Regions from separate parts of the Glutamicibacter sp. FBE19 genome, predicted to be linked through region 1. Evidence: predicted binding sites of a transcription regulator. Region 1 holds the regulator's gene; each other region holds the start of a gene.
The links. Region 1 encodes LexA, which represses DNA repair genes until DNA is damaged. Its sites were predicted from a motif close to TCGAACANNTGTTCGA; they were not measured.
Positions count from the first base shown of each region.

Region 1 (14,839 bases):
AGCGGACCAACAACCATGACCATGTTTCGGCCATCGATGCGCGGGCTGGACTCAATGATTCCAACCTCGGCGACGTCTGCTGCAAACTTTTCCAGCAAGCGGATGCCCATCTCTGGACGCTGCTGTTCACGACCGCGGAACTGGATCATGGCTTTCACCTTGTCGCCAGCGCCCAGGAAGCGCAACGCGTGCCCAACCTTGGTCTCGTAGTCGTGAGTATCAATCTTCAGGCGGAAGCGAACTTCCTTCAAGACCGTGTTGGTCTGGTTCTTACGAGCTTCACGAGCCTTAACAGCGGCTTCGTACTTGTACTTGCCGAAGTCCATCAGTTTGCACACTGGAGGCTTGGCGTTGGGTGCCACCTCGACCAAGTCCAGATCGGACTCATGAGCCAAACGAAGCGCGTCCTCGATGCGGACGATGCCTACCTGCTCACCATTGGGGCCGACGAGACGTACCTCTGGCACGCGAATGCGCTCATTAATGCGTGGATCGCTGATGTGTCACTCCTGAAATTCGTAATCCATAACCACAAACGAAGAAGGCCCCCGTCTGCGATTGCAGGCGAAGGCCAAAAGAGAACGACATGATGAGTGGCGCATATCATTGCGCCTGCATCTGGGGATTGCACGAATGCGATCCTGCCGAAATACCCGGAAGCCTGGAAACGGCGACAGCGGGTGGGAGATGGCCTCCACTTGCATGGCTCAATACTAGTACGAATCTGGCATCCAGGGCTAACTGGAGAACATGAGAAGTACCGGCATCGAGTCGGTCTGTGACAAGCTTAGCAGTATGAGTACCGAAGACACCAACTCGCATCAGCACCTCGTCGATCAGCAGGTGCGCGATATCGCCGAAGTTCCGGCTGTAGAAATCATCACCACCGCGGCGGTTCACCTCATGAGCGCGGCCGCCGTTAAATGCGGCCTGGCCGAGGGCGAAGACGCCGTTGAGCTGAAGGATCTGGATGAAGCTCGAAAGCTGATCACCGCTCTTGCAGGCCTAGTCACCGCGGGCGCACCTGAGATCGGTTCGCAGCACGCAGCTCCATTGCGCGATGGCCTGCGCAGCTTGCAGCTGGCGTTCCGCGAAGCTTCGCTGATCCCGGATGCTCCAGGCAAGGGCCCCGGCGAAAAGTTCACCGGCGCTGTCAACTAAGCAACCATCCTAGTTTTTTAAGAGATTAACATCATGGGCTCGGCTTCTTCGGAAGCCGAGCCCATCGTTGTATGCATCACAAGATTCCTTTTGCGCAGCGAGCCGTCCGCTTCGGGCTAGTGTTGTTCCAATGGAACTGATCGAACAGCCCGTCTTGGACGCAACGCCCTATTATCTGCGCCCGTTTTCGCTTGAGGACATCCCGCTCATCAAGCAGGCTTCGTCGGACCCCTACATCACAAGGATCACCACTGTGCCGCTACAGGGCGATCATCAACAATGCCTGGAATTCATCTATCGCCAATGGAGCAGAACCACGGATGGAACCGGATACTCATTCGCCATCGCGGATTCGACAACCCATCGGGCTGTCGGGCAGATTGGCCTGTGGTTCCGCGACGCCCGCCACGGACGGGCAAGCATCGGCTACTGGGTGGGACCGGAACATCGCCGTCAAGGCATTGCCGCCTGCGCGCTGAACACCCTCGCTGATTGGGGCCTGGGTTATCCTGGCATCCATCGTGTCGAGCTGTACGTCGAGCCGTGGAACGAAGGCTCCTGGCGTGTGGCCGAACGGTGTGGATTCCAGCGCGAAGGGTTGTTGCGCGGCTGGGAGCTGATCGGCAATGAGCCCAAGGATCTGTATATGTACTCGCGCATCGCCGAGAGGGCGCAGGACTAGGCCGTAGTTTCCCAGCGCTGCCGGCGAGCCCGGCGCACCCGACGGCGAATCTGCTGGGCAACCAGGGCGGCCAGGACCACGATGGTGGCCATGATGCCAATGCCGACAAAGGCGTAGGCCGGGCCAGCACTGTCCACGAAGAGCCCGGTGACCGGTGAACCCAATGCGGTGCCAGCGGTCATCGCGGAACCGTACCAGCCCATGGCTTCGCCACGGCGTTTTTCGGCCACCAAATCCGTGAGCCATTCCGAGGCGGCCGAGAGGGTCGGCGCACAGAGGAACCCGGGCAAGGCGGAGAAGAGGGCCAAGGACCAGGTGTCCCACGCGAAGTACATCGGGATCGTCAAAATCGCCATGAACAACAGCAGCAGCAGGGGCGAAACCACACGCTTCATGGAGCCGTAGACCAGGCCCCCAATCAGCGAAGCACCGCACCAGAATAAGAACACCAATCCGAGACGGTGGCTTTGCATGGCGGCATCGAGCTCGGCCACGATGGCCACTTCGGTGCCGGTGAGCAGCATCCCGGCTCCGGCTGAGGCGATGAAAACCGCCAGCACCGATGCGCTGATCCAGCTGAAGCGGCTCTTGAAGGCCCGTCCGCGCTTCTTGATCCTGGCCCGCGCCGACTTCCAGCCAGCAACGATCAGTTCGCCTTCAACCTCTTGCACGCCCATTGGGGCTGCGGCAATGAAGCTGGCTTCGGCACCCAGCCGCTCTTCATGGGCATTGGGCTGCATGGCGATGGCCTTGGGGTCATCGCTGCGAGTTGGCGGGTTGAGGATCATCAGCACCAATCCGGCCAGGGAGGCGGTCAGTCCAATCACGCTTAGCCCGATCACGCTGCTGATCTGGGTGGCAACAATGCCGGCAGTTGCCGGCCCGACGATGAACACCAATTCGGTGGCTGTCGCGTCCAATGCAAATGCGGTTCGCCGCTGCTCGCCGGTGGTCATGATGCCCAAGGCCGTACGCACCACGGAGAATACTGGCAGGGCGAATAAACCGCCGACGAAGGCCAAGGGGTAAACCCAGACCAGCGGCACGTGCGGGACGGTGCACCAAACCAGGGTTTCGACGATGATCGAAGGCAGCATGGCCCGGCGCAATCCCCACGAGTCTACGCGTGATCCGCGCCAGGGTGCGCCGATGGCGATACCCAGGGTCATCAACGCCGTGACCAAGCCGGCCGAGACCCAGCTCTGTTCAAGGTTGTTGACCAGATGCAGGAGCAAGAGCATGCTCAGTGCAGAGTGAGGAAGTCGGGCAATCATGCCAATCAGCAGGAGCATCGAGATCTGCGGCTGGCGCAGAATCTGCCAATAGCTTTTCATGCCCGAGGTGTTCCTTACTTCTAGGAGCCCGCCGAGTCTAGCTTGGCGCGCTATGCAAACTGAGTTCTAGGGAATCCACCGCTTCAGTGAATTCAGTGTTCTGGGCCAAGCGCCCCTGGATGGCGCCGGTGATTTCCTGCGCCTTCTCCCGGCTTGTTCCCGGTGCGAAAACGAACTGCAAATTGAGTTCTGGTCCGGATCCGCCGCCAGGAACCATCTGGCCGTCCCTGGTTCTTGAGCCTACTCCCCTGCCCGGAGCCAGCTTCACGGCCTGCAATTGGCTGAAGCCTTCGGTGGCATCCTGCACGAGGTTGGCGATCTGCTGATTCTGATAGCTTGGAGTCCAGTCGATCTGCTTGGCGAGGTTCCAGACCCCCGGTCGGCGCAGGACGAAAGTGAAGTCGCTGCCCGGATCAAGGACCAGCAGCTGGCATTCCTCGCTGACCGCCGAGAGTGCCGCGCGCGGGGCAAACACTGCCACCGGCCGGGCCTCCTTGTGCCAGGCTTGCAGTCGTTCGACGGTGCTGAAGACAGGCAGGGCCATTCGGCCGTCCGGAGCATTGATCTTCACCAGTGCCATGTCGGCTTCCTTGTCCGAAGCGAAACCGTGCTCGGTCATGGCTTCTTCGCCGAGCTGGGCGACAACCGCCACGAACACCCGTGCAGTGGCCAAGGCCTTGTGGACTTCGGCCTCGGAGCCTTTGCCGTCGCGCAGCTGCGCCAGCGCCTCCATGGTTTGGGAGTCGGCGCTGCCGTCGTCCTTGTCGAAATTATGCAGGGGGTTGCCCTCGCCGCTGAGGTCGCGCCCTTCCCAATCCTGCCCCGCAGAGTCGGCGGGTGAACCGGCCTGGGCCAAGGCCGCGACGATATGTCCAGGCAGGTGGCGTTGAGGCGCTGATTCAGAATGCTCCGTGCTCATAGCTCCATGCTATCGGTGGATTTGCTTCAGTTGAAAGGACGGACGGAATCTTCTCCCATGAGCTTGAACACCACGGATGGGTAATTCAAGATTTTTTGCGGAAATCAGCAGCCGGCGAATGCCCTCTGGTTTCATCGTGCGCTGTCCGCGCCAGAAAACAAATGACGGCTTGAATGCCCAGTGGCATTCAAACCGTCATTGTGGTGGAGCGAGCGGACTTAGCGGCGTCCTGCTACGTCCAGGGCCTCCTGCAAGGTGAACTGTCCTGAGTACAGGGCCTTGCCCATGATGGCGCCCTCGATGCCTTCTGGAACTAGCTCGCGAAGCACACGCAGGTCTTCGAGCGACGAGATGCCGCCCGACGCTACGACAGGCTTATTGGTTTTTGCGGCGATTTCACGCAACAGCTCGACGTTCGGTCCGCGAAGGGTGCCGTCCTTGGTCACGTCGGTGACGACGTAACGGGCGCATCCCGCATCTTCCAGGCGCGCCAGGACCTCCCACAAGTCGCCTCCATCTTTGGTCCAGCCGTGGCCCGACAAGGTGGTGCCTCGAACGTCCATGCCCACTGCGATCTTGTCGCCATGACGGGCGATGGCCTGCTTGGTCCATTCAGGATTTTCTAGCGCAGCGGTTCCCAAGTTGACGCGGGTCGCGCCGAATTCCAAGGCGCGGTCCAGGGACGCATCGTCACGAATGCCACCAGAGAGCTCAACTTTGATGTTCAGTTCCTTGGCGATGCGCTGGACGATCTCCACGTTGCTGCCGCGGTCAAAAGCAGCATCCAAATCAACCAGGTGCAGCCATTCAGCGCCTGCGTTCTGCCAGGAAAGGGCAGCTTCCAGTGGATCGCCGTAGCCCGTCTCGGAACCGGCTTCGCCCTGGACCAGACGCACTGCCTGGCCTCCGGCGATGTCTACGGCAGGCAAGAGTTCGAGAATTGGTTGCTCGCTCATAATGTCCTTTGTGAAGAAATGAATTTTTTAGAGGGCCAATACCCACGCGGCAATGATGCTCATTGCTGCGAGAGCCCATAGCGCGATGACCCAAGAGATATGGGCCTTCTGGCTTTTGAGGGAGATCGCTCCGCCAGCCAGGAATGCGCCAACGAACCCAAGCACGATGGTCCACATGCCTACAGGGTGCCCAACCAGTTGCGCAACAGCTGTGCGCCGGCTTCGCCTGACTTTTCCGGGTGGAATTGCACTGCCGAGAGTGGACCGTTCTCCACTGCGGCCACAAATGGCGTTCCGTGCGTGCTCCAGGTAACTTGAGGCGGAGTCATTGCAGGTTGCGTAACGTCGAATTCCCACTTCTGTACTGCGTATGAGTGCACGAAGTAGAAACGCTCGTTCTCGACGCCGGCAAAGAGCTTGGTGCTAGCTGGTGGCTGCACGGTATTCCAGCCCATGTGCGGAATGACATCGGATTTGAGCCGTTCGACGGTGCCGGGCCATTCGCCGATACCGGCCGTTTGGACTCCGTGCTCAACGCCTTCCTCGAAGAAGACCTGGTGGCCGACGCAAATTCCCAATACGGGTTGTCCTCCGGCGATGCGGCGGCCGATCCAGCGCAGGGCACCAATATTCGTCAGCTGTTCCATCACGGACGCGTAGGCGCCAACGCCAGGAACAACCAGCCCGTCAGCGCTCATGACCTTTTCGGGATCTGCGGTCAGCTCCACGTGAGCACCCGCGGCTTCCAGCGCCCGGACAGCCGAACGGACGTTGCCCGAACCGTAGTCGAGAACAACTACATTCTTCTTTTCCACTTACAGTGCACCCTTCGTGGATGGAATCTTGTCACCCATGCGTTCGTCGAATTCAACGGCTTCGCGCAGAGCTCGTGCAAAGGACTTGAACTGGGCTTCGACAATATGGTGTGGATCGCGGCCCGAGAGCACCTCGATATGTGCACAAATCTGGGCGTGGAAGGTGATCGCTTCAAAAACGTGGCGGGTCATGGAACCGGTGAAGTGCCCACCGATGAGGTGGTATTCCTGCCCCGCCGGCTCGCCGGAGTGGACGAGGTAAGGGCGTCCGGATACATCCACCACTGAACGCGAAAGCGCTTCATCCAATGGAGCATATGCGGTGCCGAAGCGCCGGATGCCGGCCTTGTTGCCCAGGGCAACGCGCAGCACTTCGCCGATGGTGATGGCGGTGTCCTCCACGGTATGGTGCACGTCGATGTGGGTATCGCCCGTTGCCCGAACGGTCAAGTCAATGAGCGAGTGCTTGGACAGCGCGGTGAGCATGTGGTCGTAGAACGGCACGGACGTGCTGATCTCCGACACACCAGTTCCATCGAGATCCAGTTCTACGAATACGGACGATTCGCTGGTGACGCGTTCCATGCGGGCGCGACGTGCGCCAATCAATTCGGCAGCCATGTCTTCCTTCGCTTGTTCTTGATTACTTTTCCGCGCCGAGCAGCTCGGATAGACGATCCAAGAACGCAGTAGTTTCTGATTCGGTTCCGGCGGTTACTCGCAGAGTGCCCGGGATCCCATTGTCGCGGACGATAATGCCTGCTTCCAACAATCCTTCCCACACCGCGTGGGGGTTCTCCAGCCCGCCGAAAAAGACGAAGTTGGAGTCGGAGACGGAAGGCTTAAGCCCAAGCTCTTTCAAGCGGGCAACAATTCGATCTCGTTGCGTTTTGATGTCTTCCACCTGGGCTAACAACAAATCGATATTCTTCAGCGCCGCTACGGCAGTTGCCTGCGTGACGGCCGAGAGGTGGTATGGCAGCCGCACCAAGCGAATGGCATCGGTGACTTCAGGCGCCGCTGCGAGGTACCCGACGCGGGCACCGGCAAGGCCAAAGGCCTTTGACATGGTGCGCGTGACGATGAGCCGCTGGCGGCCTTCAAGCAAGGTGAGCGCCGATTTGGTGCTGGACAAGGAAAACTCGGCGTAGGCTTCGTCAACAATGACCATGCCATTGTGCTCGCTCATTGCGTCATATACGGCTGTGATCACGTCCAGGCCAAGCGCCGTGCCCGTGGGGTTGTTAGGAGAGCACAGGAAGACAATGTTCGGTTGGTGCTTGAGAACTTGTTCTGCCGCGGATTCTGCGGAGAGAGTGAAATCCTCGGCGCGCGTACCGGCGATATATGTTGTATCGGTCCCGCTAGCTAGGAGGGGGTACATCGAGTATGTTGGTCCGAAACTCATGACGCTTCGTCCTGGCCCGCCAAATGCCTGCAGGATTTGCTGGAGGATTTCGTTCGAGCCGTTTGCCGCCCAGATGTTACCTGCGGTCAGGGAGTGGCCGAGATAGTCAGCCAGCAGTTCACGGAGTTCGGTGAATTCACGATCCGGGTATCTGTTGAGGCTGGTTGCTGCTTTTGCGACCTCTTGCGCAATGGCATCCACGACAGTTGGCGGAAGCGGATGAGTGTTCTCGTTGACATTCAGCTGAATGGGCACGTCGATTTGTGGTGCGCCATATGGGGATAGCCCGCGGAGATTCTCACGCAAGGGCAGCTGACTCAAAAGTTCACTGCGGTCATTCACGCAATAAGTCTACGTGCGTACCGGCTTGGCGGGTGAATCCGCTACGAGTCAAGGTAACAATCCCCTGCCTCGATCGATGCTCTAACCAGCGAGCACAGGGATCGACAGCGAGTCGCCAACGTGGATCTCGCTTCCCTGGAGGGAGTTGAGTTCCGAAATGTGGCTGACAGCAGAAGTGACGTCGTAGCCCTGGGCGTACTCCTTGGCCAAGCTCCACACGGTGTCGCCCGGGATAACGGTGACGTCCACAGTTTCGACGCCCGTTGGGAGTTCAGATGATGCCCTTGCATCTGAAGCGAACATCGAGAAGAAGAACGCTGCAGCTACGGTTAGCGCAAAAACTGGAATGCCCACCAAAACAGCCCAGCCGCGGCGGTTGATCCGGATCTTCAATGGGCTCTGGGTTTGATTTGAGTCAAGTGCGAGGGTTGCCATGACCTTATCTCCTCAAGATTGTGTAGCGATGCGAAGTTATATTCGATATGTAGATTTCGAAGACTTGTTCGAAACTAGTACATCTGTTCTAACAGAGCTTCGTCCGACTTGTCCAGAAGTTTTCGAACAAATCTTTGAAAGAAGCTCGCTTATCCACTAAGATTTCGAAGTAGACGAGCAATGAAAACATCACACCATCTGGCTCCGACAGTTTGGACTGCCGAACTTTCGACAGATAGCTAGGGAAGGCAAAATCTCATGTCAGCTTCACAACGCACTCCCCGATCGAATGCACGCTCGTTGACGATTCGCCAAAAGAAGATCCTGGAAACGATCCAGCGTGCCATCGGCAAGAACGGCTATCCACCATCCATGCGTGAGATTGGCGACTCGGTAGGACTCAAGAGCCTTTCGAGCGTCACCCACCAATTGAGCCAGCTGGAAAAGCTCGGGTACATTCGTCGAGATCCACGCCGTCCGCGCGCCATGGAGATTTTGTTGCCGCTGCAGTTGGCGGACGATGCTGAGAACTCAACGGCGTCGGAGGCCGCAGAGAGCAAGGCTGCCGAAGACGCGATGGTCATCGAGCTCAGCACGTCAGCCGATACGACCATGGTTCCATTGGTCGGCCGGATCGCTGCTGGTGGGCCGATCCTTGCTGATCAGTCTGTCGAAGATGTTTTCTCGTTGCCTCGCCAGCTGGTCGGACACGGCGAATTATTCATGCTCAAAGTCTCTGGCGATTCCATGGTTGATGCCGCTATCTGTGATGGTGACTGGGTAGTCGTCCGCCGTCAGCAGAATGCTGAAAACGGCGATATCGTCGCTGCATTGCTGGACGAAGAAGCCACTGTCAAAACCTTCCGGCAGCGCGATGGGCATACATGGCTGCTGCCCCAGAACTCACGCTACGAACCGATCTTGGGCGACGCGGCCAAGATCATGGGCCGTGTTGTTTCTGTGATGCGTTCGCTCTAATCGCATCTGGCATGAGGGGTGTTGGTGCGCAAGCATCAACACCCCTCAGTCGTTTGCTCCCTGCGATTTCGGTTTCGATTCGCACCGTTGTGCTGCGCTGAAGATCATCCAACGCTGAACTGCCGCTGAGAGCCGTCGTGGTTCTTCGTTGACCAATCGGCTAGCTGTCGACGTCACCAAATCGCGTGCGATGCCCCGAACGTCCAGATCCATGCGCTCATCGTTTGCGCAGAGGGCCAGGTATCGGCAGAGAATCCCGGCAAATAGGTTGCCATCGCCTCCTCCATCAAGCACCAGGGATCCGGCCTCGTCGGCCAGATGCCGGCGTGTGGCATGAACAAGTGCAGCAGCATGCTCCAAATCAGCTGCGGTACCTAATTCCAGCAGCGCGCCGAGCACCGGACCCTGGTTATAGGTATAGAGGTGATCTTCCAGTTTTTGGCCTGTTGAAGTGAGTCTGAGCCCATCAAGATATAAACCGTGCTGGTCGCTGAAGATGTTGGAATGCATCCAGTCAAGCAGCTTCCTGGCTTGTTCGCGATCACCGATGCGTGCGAAAAAGAGTGCGGCAGGAGCGTTGGCAGGGGCATTCTTGAAATCGCGTTTCCTCGACCAGTACAAGCCGCCATCGAGGACTTCGTCGATGCCGCTTTCCAATTGCTTGCGCAAAGTCGTTATTGCTCGTTTTGCACCGAGATGGCTGTGCCCTTCCAGCTTCCGGGAAAAAGCCAGCAACCTCTGGCTCGCCAGCGCCAGCCATGCCATATCGTCAAAGAAGTAGTTCGGGAAGACTCCGAAATTGCGAATGCGGATTCCTGCCAGCAGGTCTTTGGCACGGTGAAGTTCGCGCCGGGCTGCATCACGATCGCCAGCTTCCCAATAGCCCAGCCCGTCGTCAAGGATCGCATCCAGGTAGTGGGCCTGCCACCAGTAGTTCCACTCAGCAAACGGATGAGAAAATCCATTCATATCGCTGAGCATGCTTCCGTCATGCATCCGGTGCTGAAGGCTATAGGGCCGGCCAATCCACGTGCCTGGCAGGCGAAGGAGCCGATGGCCAAAACGCGCATGCGTATCTTCGGCTGCTTCACACGCCAGTTCCCTCATGGATTTCATCTTGCCTTCCGGAATTTGCCTTCCCTGTGGCGCAGACATTAGTGCATTCAACGAGCCCGAGTCACCGGGTCATTGCTTTCGAGCACCGGAAGTTACTTTTCAGCAGGCTTGAGGCGTTCCAGAACTCCAGAAATGACCTTCTTGTCTACTGTGGGCCACATCGGTGGCAGGGTAGCCTTCAGGAAGCTTCCGTAGCGCGCCGTGGCCATGCGCGAGTCCAATATGGCTACAACGCCCCGGTCGTTGACCGATCGGATCAGGCGTCCTGCGCCCTGCGCCAAGCGGATGGCGGCATGCGTAGCCGAAACCTGCATAAAGCCATTGCCACCATGCTTGGCGACGTCTTCGGTCCGGGCCTTCGAAATCGGGTCGTCGGGGCGTGGGAATGGAATCTTGTCGATGATGACCAGACGGCAGGAATCCCCCGGGACGTCAACTCCCTGCCACAGCGTCATCGTGCCAAAGAGGCAAGTGTCGCGTTCGTCTGCGAACTGTTCAACCAGGGATTTCATGCTGGCCTCGCCCTGGCACAAGATGTCCACGTCCAGCCGCTCGCGCAAGATGCTGGCGGCCTCTTCCGCCGAACGCTTCGAAGTGAACAGCGCCAGTGCGCCACCGCCGGATGCCTTGATGAGATCTTCAATCTCGTCCAGGGTCTCAGCTGCAAGTTGACGGCCAGGTTTTGGCAAATGCCTGGCTACGTACAGGATGCCTTGTTTTGGATAATCAAAAGGGCTTCCCACATCGACGCCAGTCCATGTTGGCGCTCCGTTCCCCATCAAGCCCAGCGAACCGGCCACGGCATCAAATTGCGAACCGATAGCCAACGTTGCACTGGTGAGCACGACCGTGCGGCCATCAAATAGGCCTTCGCGCAGTTTTCCTGCCACCGACAGCGGTGCGACATTCAGCGTTGCCGGTTGGGATTCTTCGGCCTCCACGTAGCCTCGGCCTTCTACGAACTCCCGTGGGCGCGTTGTGTAGAGAACTTCGCGGCGCTCTTCAGATTCGAGCATGCGCAGAGAGTCATCCATAACAGCCTGCAGCTGGGAGCGTGCAGTCTGTCGTCCGCCATCGGCGGGCGCGTTCGCCTCTGGCTTGGACAGCGCCAATGCCAGGCGAGCCTGCTCAACAATGTCATTGAGTGCAATGCCCATGTCTTCGCGCAAGCCTTGCTCCAGCAGACCGGTGGGGATCCCCGTCAGGGACTTCTCCAGTCGGTTGGCCGCTTTGACCATTTCATCGACGTTGACGCCGCAGTGGCGCTTGGCGCCACCAGCAGCAGTCATCACCATTCGAGCCGACAGGGCGCCAGACACCGAGCTGGTCACGCGGTCCTGCAGTTCGTGGGCCTCATCGATGATGGCCACGTCGAAATCCGGCAAGACCGACAGGCCTTCAAACGCAGACACCGCCAGCAAGGCATGATTGGTGATCACCACGTCAGATTCGGCCGCGCGGGCGCGTGCCATTTCCGAGAAGCATTCATCGGCCATCGGGCACTTTTGAGAACCCAGGCATTCCATCGCCGAAACCGAAACCTGCTTCCAGGCCTTGTCGCTGACTCCGGGCACCAATTCATCTCGGTCGCCGGTGTCGGTGCGCTCGGCCCAATCGCGAAGTTTCATCACTTCACTGGCAAGCGGTGAATAGGTGGTTCCGGCGGGTACTGCCGGTTCATCCATCGAGAACAGCGTGCCTTCGTCATCGGGGTATCCGCCACCGAGCTTGTATTGGCACAAGTAATTGGAGCGGCCTTTGAGCAGAGCCACATCCATGGGACGGGAGAGCTTGCCCTTGAGTGACTCAAGTAATCTCGGCACGTCGCGACCGACAATTTGCGACTGCAACGCGAGTGTAGCGGTTGAAACAATCACTGGCTTGGCACTAGTTTGCGCATGGGCCAGCGCCGGAATGAGATAGCCCATGGACTTTCCCGTTCCGGTGCCAGCTTGAACCAGCAAATGTTCTTCGTCTTCCAAGGCAGCCACCACGTGCTTGACCATTTCCTGCTGGCCTGTACGCATGGCGCCACCCATGGAAGTTACCGCGGCCTCAAGAAGCTCAAGGGCCTGCTCTTGCTTATCCATGAATGTTGAAAGTCTCCAACTCTGCCGCCAGGGAATCGCGCACCTTGACGATCAATCGCGTGCCGTTGTCCAGGTGTTCGCTTTCCAGGATTTCAGATTCGCTCTGATGCAGCTTTGCGATCAAATCCCCGCGGTTGTACGGGATGAGAACTTCAAGCTGAATGCCTGGACGCGGAATCGACGAGCTGATCTTTTCCAGCAGCTCTTCGATGCCCTCACCGGTGTGAGCCGAAACCACGGAGGTATTGGATTCACGGTTGCGGATTCGTTCAATGACAAATGGATCCGCGACGTCAGCCTTATTCAGGACGATGATTTCCGGGATATTCAACGCGTCAACTTCGCCAAGCACGGTACGAACGGCCTGAATCTGCCCCTCCGGGTCAGGGTGCGAAGCATCCACTACGTGCAGGATTAGATCAGAATCGGCAATTTCTTCCAGAGTTGAGCGGAAGGCTTCCACCAACTGGGTTGGAAGGTTCGACACGAATCCAACGGTATCGGCCAACGTATAGGTCAGCCCGTCTTCAGTCGACGACTGGCGCACGGTTGGATCCAAGGTGGCGAACAGCGCGTTCTCCACCAGGACACCGGCATTGGTCAGACGGTTGAGCAAAGATGACTTTCCGGCGTTGGTGTATCCGGCGATAGCCACTGCGGGCACTTCATTGCGCTTGCGATTGGCGCGCTTGGCCTCACGAGCAGGCTTCATGGCCTTGATCTCGCGACGCAGCTTGGCCATGCGGTCGCGAATGCGGCGACGGTCCATCTCGATCTTGGTTTCACCCGGACCACGCGAGCCAATGCCGCCACCAGCGGCACCTACACGACCACCAGCCTGGCGGGACATCGATTCGCCCCAGCCACGAAGACGTGGCAGCAGGTACTCGAGCTGAGCCAGTTCAACCTGTGCCTTGCCTTCTCGGGACTTCGCATGCTGCGCAAAGATATCAAGGATCAGGCTAGTGCGGTCAATAACCTTGACCTTCACAATGTCCTCGAGTGCGCGGCGCTGGGACGGAGCCAGCTCAGCATCAACCACCACGGTATCCGCGCCGGTAGAGGCAACGATGCCGCGCAGTTCCTCGGCCTTGCCCGACCCCAGGAATGTCGACGGGTCCGGCTTGCTGCGGCGCTGCACCACGCCGTCGAGAACTTCAGAACCTGCGGTCTCAGCCAAGGCGGCCAGTTCGCGCAGGGAGTTTTCGGCGTCGGTGACGGTGCCTTCGCTCCAAATACCAGCCAGCACAACGCGCTCCAGGCGCAGCTGGCGGTACTCGACCTCGGTAACGTCTTCGAGTTCGGTGGACAGGCCCGCGACGCGACGCAAGGCGCGACGCTCCGCGAGGTCATCCTGGTCCCCGTCGTATTGGGTAAAGCCGGTCGAGAAGCGGTTGAGCGCAGTGGCCTGCCCGGAGAAGATTGAGGTATCTTCTTCTCCGAAGTGCTGGACCTGTGGGCTTTGGGCTTCATCGGCTTCGAGGATACGGTCGATAGCGGCCTGGATCTGGGCATCATCCATTGATGCCGAATCGTGCTCGTGTGACTCGGAGTTAGTCATGGTCTCCTTAGAAGTACTTCGCATTCCAGAATAGTGCGGTTGACCCCCAGTTCGCGACGTGACGCGTTGGGGTTCTGTCGGTTCATCAAACATTCGTGGTCCTTTTGACAGCGCTCAAAAAATATAGGCAAGCAGGTGAATGCGGGGTTACCGAGGTGCGAAGGCGAATGGCAAGGCGTGTGATGCACAACTTGCGGAAAACAAAAAAGACTTCGCCGTCTGCCAATCCTTCAATGCCGGCACGCCAAATAGGCGCGTCGCCGGGGAGGATCGCGAGGTAACCGCTGCGGTTACGTATTAGACGAAAACGAAAGTCATAGGGAAAACTCTATCAGTCAATGCTCGAGCTGCCTATATCGCTTTGCTCACGTTGAATGCGCTGGTCTTTGGCCTCGGGAAGCACAACGATAAACTTTGCCTATGACCTCGGATCACTACTTCACCGCCAGCCCCGCCTCGGCCGATGAACGACGCACCATTGAAGTCGAACTCAACGGCACAGTGCGCAAGGTTCAGACAGCCGCAGGAATCTTCTCGCCTTCAGGCTTGGATAAAGGCACCGCGGTGTTGTTGCAGCATGTCCCCGCCCCACGCGGGCGCGTGCTTGACATCGGATGCGGCTGGGGACCGATTGCCCTGACCGCTGCCGAGAGGTCCCCCGAATCCACCGTTCACGGCGTGGATGTCAATGAACGCTCGATCGAATTGACCCGGCTGAATGCCCAGCACCTGGGGTTGGGCAACGTGGTAGTCGGAACCCCAGATTCCGTTGAACCCGGTCTCCAGTTCGATACCATCTGGTCCAATCCGCCCATCCGCATCGGCAAGGAAGCGCTGCACGAACTTCTGATGCTGTGGCTGCCGCGCCTGGCAGCAGGCGGGGAAGCCTGGCTGGTAGTGCAGAAGAATCTGGGGAGCGATTCCTTGCAGAAATGGCTGGCCGAGCAGCTGCCCCAGGACTGGTCGATCACTCGCGAGGCCACGGCCAAGGCCTTCCGCGTCCTGAAGGTTTCGCGACCGGCCTAGAACCTCATTCCAGCAA
Region 1 is NZ_JACKQN010000002.1:34,931-49,769, forward strand. It holds gene infC (translation initiation factor IF-3) at 1-500, opposite strand, end outside; gene H6F58_RS03790 (DUF1844 domain-containing protein) at 796-1,161, shown strand; gene H6F58_RS03795 (GNAT family protein) at 1,292-1,843, shown strand; gene H6F58_RS03800 (MFS transporter) at 1,840-3,177, opposite strand; gene H6F58_RS03805 (SseB family protein) at 3,215-4,096, opposite strand; gene priA (bifunctional 1-(5-phosphoribosyl)-5-((5-phosphoribosylamino)methylideneamino)imidazole-4-carboxamide isomerase/phosphoribosylanthranilate isomerase PriA) at 4,315-5,052, opposite strand; gene H6F58_RS03815 (hypothetical protein) at 5,080-5,229, opposite strand; gene hisH (imidazole glycerol phosphate synthase subunit HisH) at 5,232-5,867, opposite strand; gene hisB (imidazoleglycerol-phosphate dehydratase HisB) at 5,868-6,488, opposite strand; gene H6F58_RS03830 (histidinol-phosphate transaminase) at 6,511-7,617, opposite strand; gene H6F58_RS03835 (LysM peptidoglycan-binding domain-containing protein) at 7,699-8,052, opposite strand; gene lexA (transcriptional repressor LexA) at 8,311-9,030, shown strand; gene H6F58_RS03845 (glycoside hydrolase family 76 protein) at 9,076-9,999, opposite strand; gene H6F58_RS03850 (ATP-dependent DNA helicase) at 10,239-12,236, opposite strand; gene hflX (GTPase HflX) at 12,229-13,797, opposite strand; gene H6F58_RS03860 (methyltransferase) at 14,218-14,823, shown strand.

Region 2 (4,522 bases), on a different contig from region 1:
ACCAAATTCTTTATGATCCATTCGATAGAATATTCACTGTCATCACAACATCGAGGAGATCATGTTTCCCACCATTTTTGCGCTGTTCTGCGCGCTCATCGGCCTGGTCGTCATGCTGGCCGGCAAAACGATGAAACCTGAGAACAAGAACCGTTCCGCAACGCGTGCCACCGGCATTGGCGTTTTTGCCGTCTCGCTGGTCGTTCTTGGCATCATGTCCACCACCATCGTCCAGCCTCGCACCGTTGGCGTGAAGGTCGCGCTGGGAAAGCCGACATCCGTGGTGAGCAACGGCTTCCACCTGAAGTGGCCGTGGGAAAAGGTCGAGAAGCTGGATGGCTCCGTGCAGAACGACGTCTATTCCGGCGACAGCGGCATTCCCGTTCGCCTGGGAAACAACGGCCGTGCCAATGTTGATGCTTCGATCCAGTGGCAGCTGAAGACCGACGATGCCATGGACGTGTTCCTGGACTACCGAACCTTTGAGGGCATCCAGTCGAACCTGGTGGATCGAAATTTCCGAGCCACGTTGAATGAAGTCATGGCTACCTATGACCCTTTGGCCTACACCGAGCCATCGAAGGGCGGCCAGGATCTTGAGGGGCTGGCCAAGGCAGTGCAGGAAAAGATGCAGGGCAAGGTGAAGACCCAGATAGAAATCCGTTCTGTCACCCTGCCAATCATCAACTTCGATGAGCCGACGCAGAACCGCATCAATGAGCTTCAAGCCGAAGCGGCCAAGACGCGCGTGGCTGAACAGCGCAAGCAGACCAGCACCGCTGAAGCCGAAGCCAACAAGATCCTGGAACGTTCCCTGACGCCGGAAACGTTGACATCCAAGTGCTTGGACATTGTGGCGGAATCAAACCAGAGCCCGATTGGATGTTTCCCGAATTCTGGAGTTCAGCCAATTACCATGACTGGCGACAAGAACAACAAGTAGCATTCACCGCCAGGCACAACTCGCCCCAGTTCGTATGGACTGGGGCGATTGCTGTTTCCAGCTCGCGTTCTACTCCCCGTGCGGGCAGGTAGCCCCGATCAGGCAGAGATATCCTCGATATCCGGCGGACTGCTCCCGGTGTCCGGCGGCCGGTTCAGCCAGTCCTCGAAGGAACGCACCCAGTCAGCTTCGCTCATGCACTGCGGATAGGGCTGATGCGCAAAACCTGTCGCCGGCGGAGCGGTGGAATGGTACGTCGGCCCCATTCCGGTAGCGATCTTCATCCGGTGCGGCCCCCGGGAGATGACAATTTCCTGCCTTCCGGGGGTTTCCTTGGCCTGGTTGCAGAACTTGCACCTTCCATCGGCGTTGACCACGCAGGTGCGCCCGCCCAGGCAGGCCTGGGTGACGTGGTCGATTTCCTCGATCATCCCGTCGCAGAAGGGGGTGCGGCAGCGCCGGTCGCGGGTTCTGATGAACTTCTTCATTTTCTCCGGGAAGATCCGTGCGGTGGAGTCCATCGCGATCAGCTCCCGGTCCCCGGGGGCGGTATAGAGGCGGATCAGCTCGATGCTCGCTTCCAGGGTGTCGATGAAGGCCGGGGGCCGGGTGGTGGCCATTTCCGCGAGGGTCATGTTGTTCAGGATTTCCTTGCCGGCGACCAGCTCGCGCGCGTATTGCGGGGCGATGACCCCGTAGCCGTCGAGGTAGGCTGGCTGCCGGTCGCCGAGGAAGAGGGTCTTGTCGGTCATGACCAGTGCGACGTTCATGTTCACGGGCACTGTCGCGTCCGGGCTGGTGCAGAAGCTGGAGAGGTAGTCGGCTTCGATTTGCGCGCGGGTGCGCGGGTCGCCGTGGGCTTTGAGGCTTGTGGATTTTGCCTTGATGTCGTTTTTCAGGGCCAGGCCGGCGATGATGGGCAGTTCGGCGTGGAGGCTCATCATGCCGGTGTCCGGGTGCGCGGTGAATTTGATGCGGCGTTGCTCTTCAGCGCTTTTTTGTTCTTTGCACTGGTCGTCCGAGGCGTAGGCGTAGGTGAAGTCCTTGACGGTGTCGCTGATTTTCCTGGTGCCCTGGTTGGCGAACAGTCGGGGGTTCTTGGCGTACAGGTGATCGAATTCGGTGCGGCGTTCGGCTTTGAGGATGCGCAGCGGGGTGAGGATGGCGCGCATTTGGGCTTCGGTGAATTCGCCGCGGCTGTAGGCGGCGGCCAGGTGCGGGGTGTCGTTGAAGAGGATGCGGCAGTTTTCGAGGTATTCGCGGTAGCCGTGGGGGTCTGCTTTGCGGGCGAGGGCTATGGTGGCGGCGGTGCCGCGGTTCAGCTGCTTGAGGTTGCCGCGGGTGGCGTTCTGGTGGACGACGTTGATTTCGGTTTGGTGGGCGAGGGCTGCTTGGTGGTAGCGCAGGGAGGAGATGGCGCGTTCCAGGCGGGCGATGCTGGTGAGGCATTCCTCGGTGGTTCCGTGTTCCTCGATGTGTGCCAGGCTGGTTTCCAGTCCTTTGACCACGGCGGTGAATCCGTCGTGGTTCTCGGGGTTGGGGGTTTGCGCTGGGGGGATCGTGGTTTCGGACATGTTCTTATTTTACGCTGGTTAGTCGAATATGTCTTCGATGGTTTGGTTGCGGGTGGATAACTTTTAGAACACGGTAAAGTTACCAGTCAGCGATGGTATTTCAAGTTCAGAGCGGATAGGCCCGAGGTGGCATGGGCGTGCACGTGGTCGTGGTGTTCGAACGGGCGCGCCACAAATCTAGCCCTGGGGCATCGGCCGATCGCCGGCCTGGCCGGGCTGCTCGGCGATGATTTGCACTTCCAGTCCCTGCTGGTCGTAGAGCTTGCCGTCCACGAGGTGATCGCCGTCGGCCAGCCCCTCAAGCTGGTGCTTGTAGATGGAACGCTGCGAGGTTTCCTTCTTGCCCCAGTTCAGCTCGTTGAAGATGATGTTCAGCAGCACGGCCATGATCGTCGCCGAGGAAATGCTCGATTGGAAAATCGTGCCCACCCAGGCGGGGAAGGCGGCATAGAAGTCGGGCTTGACCATCGGGATGCAGCCAAAGGCCAGCGAGGTCGCGATGATCAGCATGTTCATGTTGTCCTCCTTGGCCTTGGCCAGGGTGCGGATGCCGGCAGCGGCGACCGAGCCGAAGAGCACCACGCCGGCGCCGCCGAGCACCGGCTGCGGGATCGAGGCGATGACGCGGCCAAGCACCGGCAGCAGGCCCAGGACCACGAGGATGCCGCCACCGGCAGCGACCACAAAGCGGCTTTTCACCCCGGTGATCGCGACCAGGCCGACATTCTGCGCGAAGGCCGACTGGGTGAAGGTATTGAAGATCGGGCCGACCGCCGAGGAGAGCATGTCGGCGCGCAGGCCGTTGGCGATGCGGCGCGAATCCACCTTGGAGCCGGTGATTTCGGCGACCGCGAGCATGTCGGCGGTGGTCTCGGTGTAGGTCACCAGGATGACGATCATCATCGAGATGATGGCGCTGACTTCGAAGACCGGTGCGCCAAAGGCGAAGGGCGCCGGCACCGCGAAGATCTCGCCGGCGAGCGCCTGCGAGAAGTCGGCCATGCCCATGAGAACGGCCACCAGGGTGCCCAGGGCGATGGAGAGCAGGATCGAGAGGCGCGAGAAGGCGGCCACCCCGGACTTGGACAAGGCCAGCAGGATCAGCAGGGTGATCGCGGCCAGGGCGATGTTTTTCATCGACCCGTAGCTATCGCCGGCGGCCGACCCGCCCATGGCCCAATCCGCGGTGACCGGGAAGAGCGAGACGCCGATGATGGTGATGACCACGCCGGTGACCACCGGCGGGAAGAAGCGCAGCAGCTTGGCGAAGAACGGGGCGATCAGGATGCCGATCGCGCCCGAGGCGAGCACCGCGCCAAAAACCGCGGGCATCCCCCCCGCCGCCATTGAGGATGGCGATCATGGTGGCCACCCCGGAGAAGGACGTGCCCTGCACCAGCGGCAGCTGGGCGCCGAAGAACGGGATGCCCAGGGTCTGCAGGATCGTGGCCAGGCCGCCGATGAACAGGCAGCAGGCCACCAGCACGCCCATCTGCGCGGTGTCCATGCCGGCCGCCCCGCCCATGACCAGCGGCGGGGCGATGATTCCGCCGTACATGGTCAGCACGTGCTGGAAGCCGTAGGCCACGGTGCGGCCGGGGCTCAGGCGTTCGTCTTCGGGTCTGGTGCTCATGGGGAAAATCCTCTGCGGTGGACTGCAAATTGGCGCATCCCGCGTTGCCGGGATGCGCCCCGCCCTCAATTCTCCCGCATGAGCCCGATAGATCAGCTATCCAGCGTGCGCCCGGGCTGCTGGGTGTGCTCCACGAAGCGCACCATCATGGCCTTGAAGCCCGGGGTGTTCGATTCGCGGGCCACCAGATCGCGGTGCACCAGCGCGTTCGCCTCCGGGTAGTAGGCCGCCACGCAGCCCTTGGCCGTCGGGTAGGAGACCAGCCGGAAGCGGTTGGCGCGGCGCTCGGTGCCGGCGAAGGTGGAGATCACGTCGACCAGGTCGCGGTCCTTGAACCCGGTCTGCTCCAGGTCTTCCGGGTTGACCAGGATG
Region 2 is NZ_JACKQN010000001.1:495,315-499,836, reverse strand. It holds gene H6F58_RS02255 (SPFH domain-containing protein) at 62-943, shown strand; gene H6F58_RS02250 (DUF222 domain-containing protein) at 1,042-2,517, opposite strand; partial or broken gene H6F58_RS02245 (nucleobase:cation symporter-2 family protein) at 2,695-4,150, opposite strand; gene H6F58_RS02240 (FdhF/YdeP family oxidoreductase) at 4,243-4,522, opposite strand, start outside.
Region 2: the regulator LexA is predicted to act here: its motif matches at 2,540-2,555, upstream of H6F58_RS02250 (DUF222 domain-containing protein).

Region 3 (4,522 bases), on a different contig from region 1:
CGGTGACCTTGGATGAACTGCAGCAAACTGCGCTCATCGAGCGCGAGGAAGGCTCGGGGACCAGGGCCTTTTTGAACTCCTTGTCCACCGTTGAGCGGGCCAAGCCGATTGCGGAATTCAATAGCAATGCGACCATCTGCCAGCTGGTCGCCGGAGGCATGGGACCGGCAGTTCTCAGCCAGCTGGCGGTGGAGAACCAGCTCAAGCAAGGGGCGTTGGTTGAAGTTCCGTTTGCCGGCCCGGCGCTAATGCGCGAGCTGCGCGCCATTTGGCGTGAAGAGCGTGCGCTGAATGCCAATGAGCGGATGCTCCTTGGCATCGCCATCATCCAGTCGCCCAGCGCTTGAGCTCCAGGCGGTCCCGGGCGGCGCTATTGCGTCCACTTAAAAGCAATATCCCGGCACGTTTGGCTTTCCCTGAAAAAAGTCAGGCCAAACGTTCCGGGATGCTTGCGATGGCGGCTAGGAGACCTTCTCGACGGCGTGGCCCAGCTGCTTGGTCGGAACACGATAGGTTTCGCGTGCGGTCAGTGCCGAGAGCGAAGCAATGACAGCGATCACCGCGGTGAACAGGCTGATCTGGACCCAGCCGTTGGCTTCAAGCCCGCCCAGGGCGGCTACGATGGACGGGGCAAAACCGGCCATGAGGAAGCCAAGCTGGGTGCCGATGGCCAAGCCGGAGAAGCGCACCTGCGAGGAGAACATTTCCGCGTAGAAGCTGGGCCACACGGCGTTCGCCGCGGCGTAGGCGCAGGAGAAGACCAGGACCGACAGGGTGAACTGCAGCAGCGCGTTGCTCGATTCCATGGACCGCAGATAGAACGGCATGATGGCCGCCGAGCCCAGGGCGCCGTAGATGAAGACCGGCTTGCGGCCGATCTTGTCAGCCAGCATGCCGAAGAGCGGCTGCGAGATCAATGCGCCGATGTTGCCGGCAACAACAAGCCACAGGGTGATCGACTCATCCATGTTTCCAATGACCTTGCCGTAGGAGATGGCCAGGGTTCCGTACACCGTGGAGACGGCGGCGATGAATGCGCACAGCACTACGCGCAGCACGTCCTTCCAGTGGAAGCGCAGCAGGACTGCCAGCGGCAGCTTGGCAATCTCATTGTTCTTCTTGGCTTCTTCGAACTCCGGGGTTTCGTGCAGCGAACGGCGGATGAAGAAGGTGACAACCACGACGACTGCCGAGAGCCAGAACGGGATGCGCCAGCCGATGCCGAACTTGATCTCATCCGGAAGGGCAACCACTGGAATGAAGATCATCGCGGCAAGAATCTGGCCGCCTTGGGTGCCGGTGAGCGTCCACGAGGTGAAGAAGCTGCGGCGGTGATCCGGGGCGTGCTCCAGCGACATCGATGAGGCTCCGGCCTGCTCGCCGGCCGCCGAGAGTCCCTGGCATAGCCGGGCGAGGACCAGCAGGATCGGGGCCAGCCAGCCTACCTGCTCGAAGGTCGGCAGGCAGCCGATGAGGAAGGTGGATGCGCCCATCAGGATCAGGGTGAACATCAGGACCTTTTGCCGGCCGATGCGGTCGCCAAAGTGCCCCACGAAGATGGCTCCCACCGGGCGGGCCACGTAGGCGAAGCCGAAGGTGGCCAGCGACATGACCGCGGCGTTGGTGTCGGTGTCGGGGAAGAAGATATGCGGAAAGATCAGGGCCGCGGCTGAGCCGAAGATGAAGAAATCGTAGTATTCAACAGCGCTGCCCATGAAGCTGGCGACGGCCGCCTTGACCGGTGTTCGTCCTGCGCTGCCGGTGCCGGCAGATGCGTCGGAGTGGTGTGGCGATGGCATCGGGTGACTCCTCGTCGAGTGTTTTGAGGGTGACGATCCGCTCTAGATGTTCGCTATGCGTACACTTGTTCGGAATGTGTTCATTGGATTACAGTAGATGTAAATCACAACTCAGGCAATACCTGACGTCATCAAGAAGAGCTGCGGGAGAACATGAGTACACGTGCTGAGTCTTATCTGGTCGGCCTGATCGGTGACGGCGTCATGCCATCGCTGACCCCGCCGATGCACGAACGCGCCGCCGAGGTGCACGGGCTGCGCTACCTGTATCGGCCGATTGACCTCACCGAACTGGAACTTCCGGCAAGCGGCATCGGGGAATTGCTCCAAGCAGGAGCCAAGCTGGGATTTAACGCCTTCAATGTAACCCATCCTTGCAAACAACTTGTTCTGGGCCATCTGGATGACATCTCGCCAACGGCGAGGGCCATTGGCGCGGTGAACACCGTGGTGATCCAGGACGGGAAATTCATCGGGCACAACACCGACGCTTCCGGATTCTCCCGCGGCCTGGCCGAGGGGCTCCCCGGAGCCAAGAAGCAGAAAGTGCTCCAGCTGGGCGCTGGCGGCGCCGGCGCCGCGGTGGCCTACGCCTTGCTGGCTTCCGGGACCGAGCAGCTGCACATCGTTGATCTCGACGAGGATCGGGTCAACCACCGGGTCCAAGAGCTGCGCAAGAACTTCCCGCAAGCACTGGTCCATGCCGCAACGCCTGCCCAGGTTCCGCAGCTTCTGGGCGAGGTCGATGGATTATTGAATGCCACCCCGATCGGCATGCACCACCATCCCGGTCTTCCGCTGGATATCGCAGCACTGGAATCGCGGCACTGGGTCGCGGATTGCATCTACCGCCCGGTGGACACCGAACTGATCGTTGCCGCCCGCAACCTCGGATGTCAAGTCCTGGACGGCGGATACATGGCCGTTGGCCAAGCGGTGGACGCCTTCGAAATCATCACCGGCATCAGGCCGGAAACACAGCAGGTGCGTGGCCACTTGCTGGAACTGCTGGAAAAAGGACTGTAATGCGCACCTCTATCGCTACGGTATGCCTGTCGGGAACCCTGGAAGAAAAACTTCTGGCCTGCGCCAAAGCCGGCTTTGACGGCATCGAGATCTTTGAGCAGGATCTGTTGGTGAGCCCGATGTCGCCCGAGGAAGTCAAGGCCATGGCGCACCGGCTGGGGCTGACCCTGGATTTGTTCCAGCCCTTCCGCGATTTTGAAGGGGTCACCGAAGAACAGCTGCAGGCCAATCTGCATCGCGCTGAAGCCAAGTTCCAGCTCATGCAGCGGCTGGGCATGGACCTGATGCTGCTGTGCTCCAATGTCGGCACCGCCACCATCAACGACGATGGCCTGTTTGTGGATCAAATCCGGCAGCTTTCAGATCTTGCCGCCCGGTACGATGTGCGCATTGCCTATGAAGCGTTGGCTTGGGGCAAGTATGTTGATACCTACCAGCATTCGTGGGAGATCGTGAAGCGGGTAGACCGCGCCAACGTGGGATTGTGCATCGACAGCTTCCACATCCTCTCGCGCGGCGATGATCCCTCGGAGATTGCCGCCATTCCCGGAGAGAAGATCTTCTTTGTCCAGCTGGCCGATGCGCCGGTGCTCTCCATGGACATCCTTTCCTGGTCCCGCCACTATCGGCTCTTCCCGGGACAGGGCGGCTTCGCGCTGGACCAGTTCCTGGCAGAACTCGTGCGCTCAGGCTATGACGGCATCATTTCCTTGGAAATCTTCAATGATGTTTTCCGCCAATCCAACGTGGAACGCACCGCCATCGACGGGCTGCGGTCCTTGCAGTGGCTGCAGTCCACGACGGCCCAGCTGTTGAGCTCGACAGGGGAGCACTACGCCTTGGACCTCAAGGTCCTGCCCGGAGAGCAAGACGCCACCGGGTTCGACTTTGCCGAGATCCGGACCGAGGACCCAGAGCGCGTGGCCGGGATGCTGGCACAACTCGGTTTCAGCTTCAGCGGGCAGCACCGCCGCAAGCCGGTGCAGCTGTGGAGCTCGGGCGAGGCGAAGATCATCATCAATTCGCAGCGAAGCCGAGGAGTGGAAGCCGCCGTCTCCGGCTTCGGCGTGCTGGTGCCGGACCCGGTGGCCAGCGGCGAACGCGGAGGGGCCCTGCTCGCTACGCGAGTGCCCCGCCAGCAAACCAACAATGAACAAGACCTGCCTGGCTTCGTGGCGCCAGATAGCACCGAAGTATTCTTCAGCTCGCCGGCCAATACCCGGAATTGGGTTTTGGAATTCGAAGATGCCGGGCCTGCGGCGTCCGCGGTGCCCAGCGGGCCAATCCTGGGCATCGACCACATCAACATCGCCCAGCCATGGCAATGCTTCGACGAATCAGTGCTGTTCTACAGCAGCGTCCTGAACCTCAAGGCACGTCCTGGAACAGAAGTCCCCAGCCCGATGGGGCTCGTGCGTTCACAGGTTCTGTCCACGGCGGATTCCGCTGTCCGGCTGGCGCTGAACATTGTGCCGCAGGGACTGGAAAGCATCATCGAGCGCAATCACGAGTACCCGGAACATGTGGCGCTGCGGGCCGATGACATCATCGAGGTGGCACGCAATGCCCGCGCACGCGGCATGGAGTTCCTGCAGGTTCCCGACAACTATTACGAGGACCTGGCGGCCCGCTTCGACCTTGACGCGCAATTGCTCGATACCCTCAAGGAGCTGCACCTGTTGTATGACCGCGATGAG
Region 3 is NZ_JACKQN010000001.1:590,952-595,473, forward strand. It holds gene H6F58_RS02655 (LysR family transcriptional regulator) at 1-347, shown strand, start outside; gene H6F58_RS02660 (MFS transporter) at 462-1,799, opposite strand; gene H6F58_RS02665 (shikimate dehydrogenase) at 1,953-2,825, shown strand; gene H6F58_RS02670 (sugar phosphate isomerase/epimerase and 4-hydroxyphenylpyruvate domain-containing protein) at 2,825-4,522, shown strand, end outside.
Region 3: the regulator LexA is predicted to act here: its motif matches at 1,857-1,872, upstream of H6F58_RS02665 (shikimate dehydrogenase).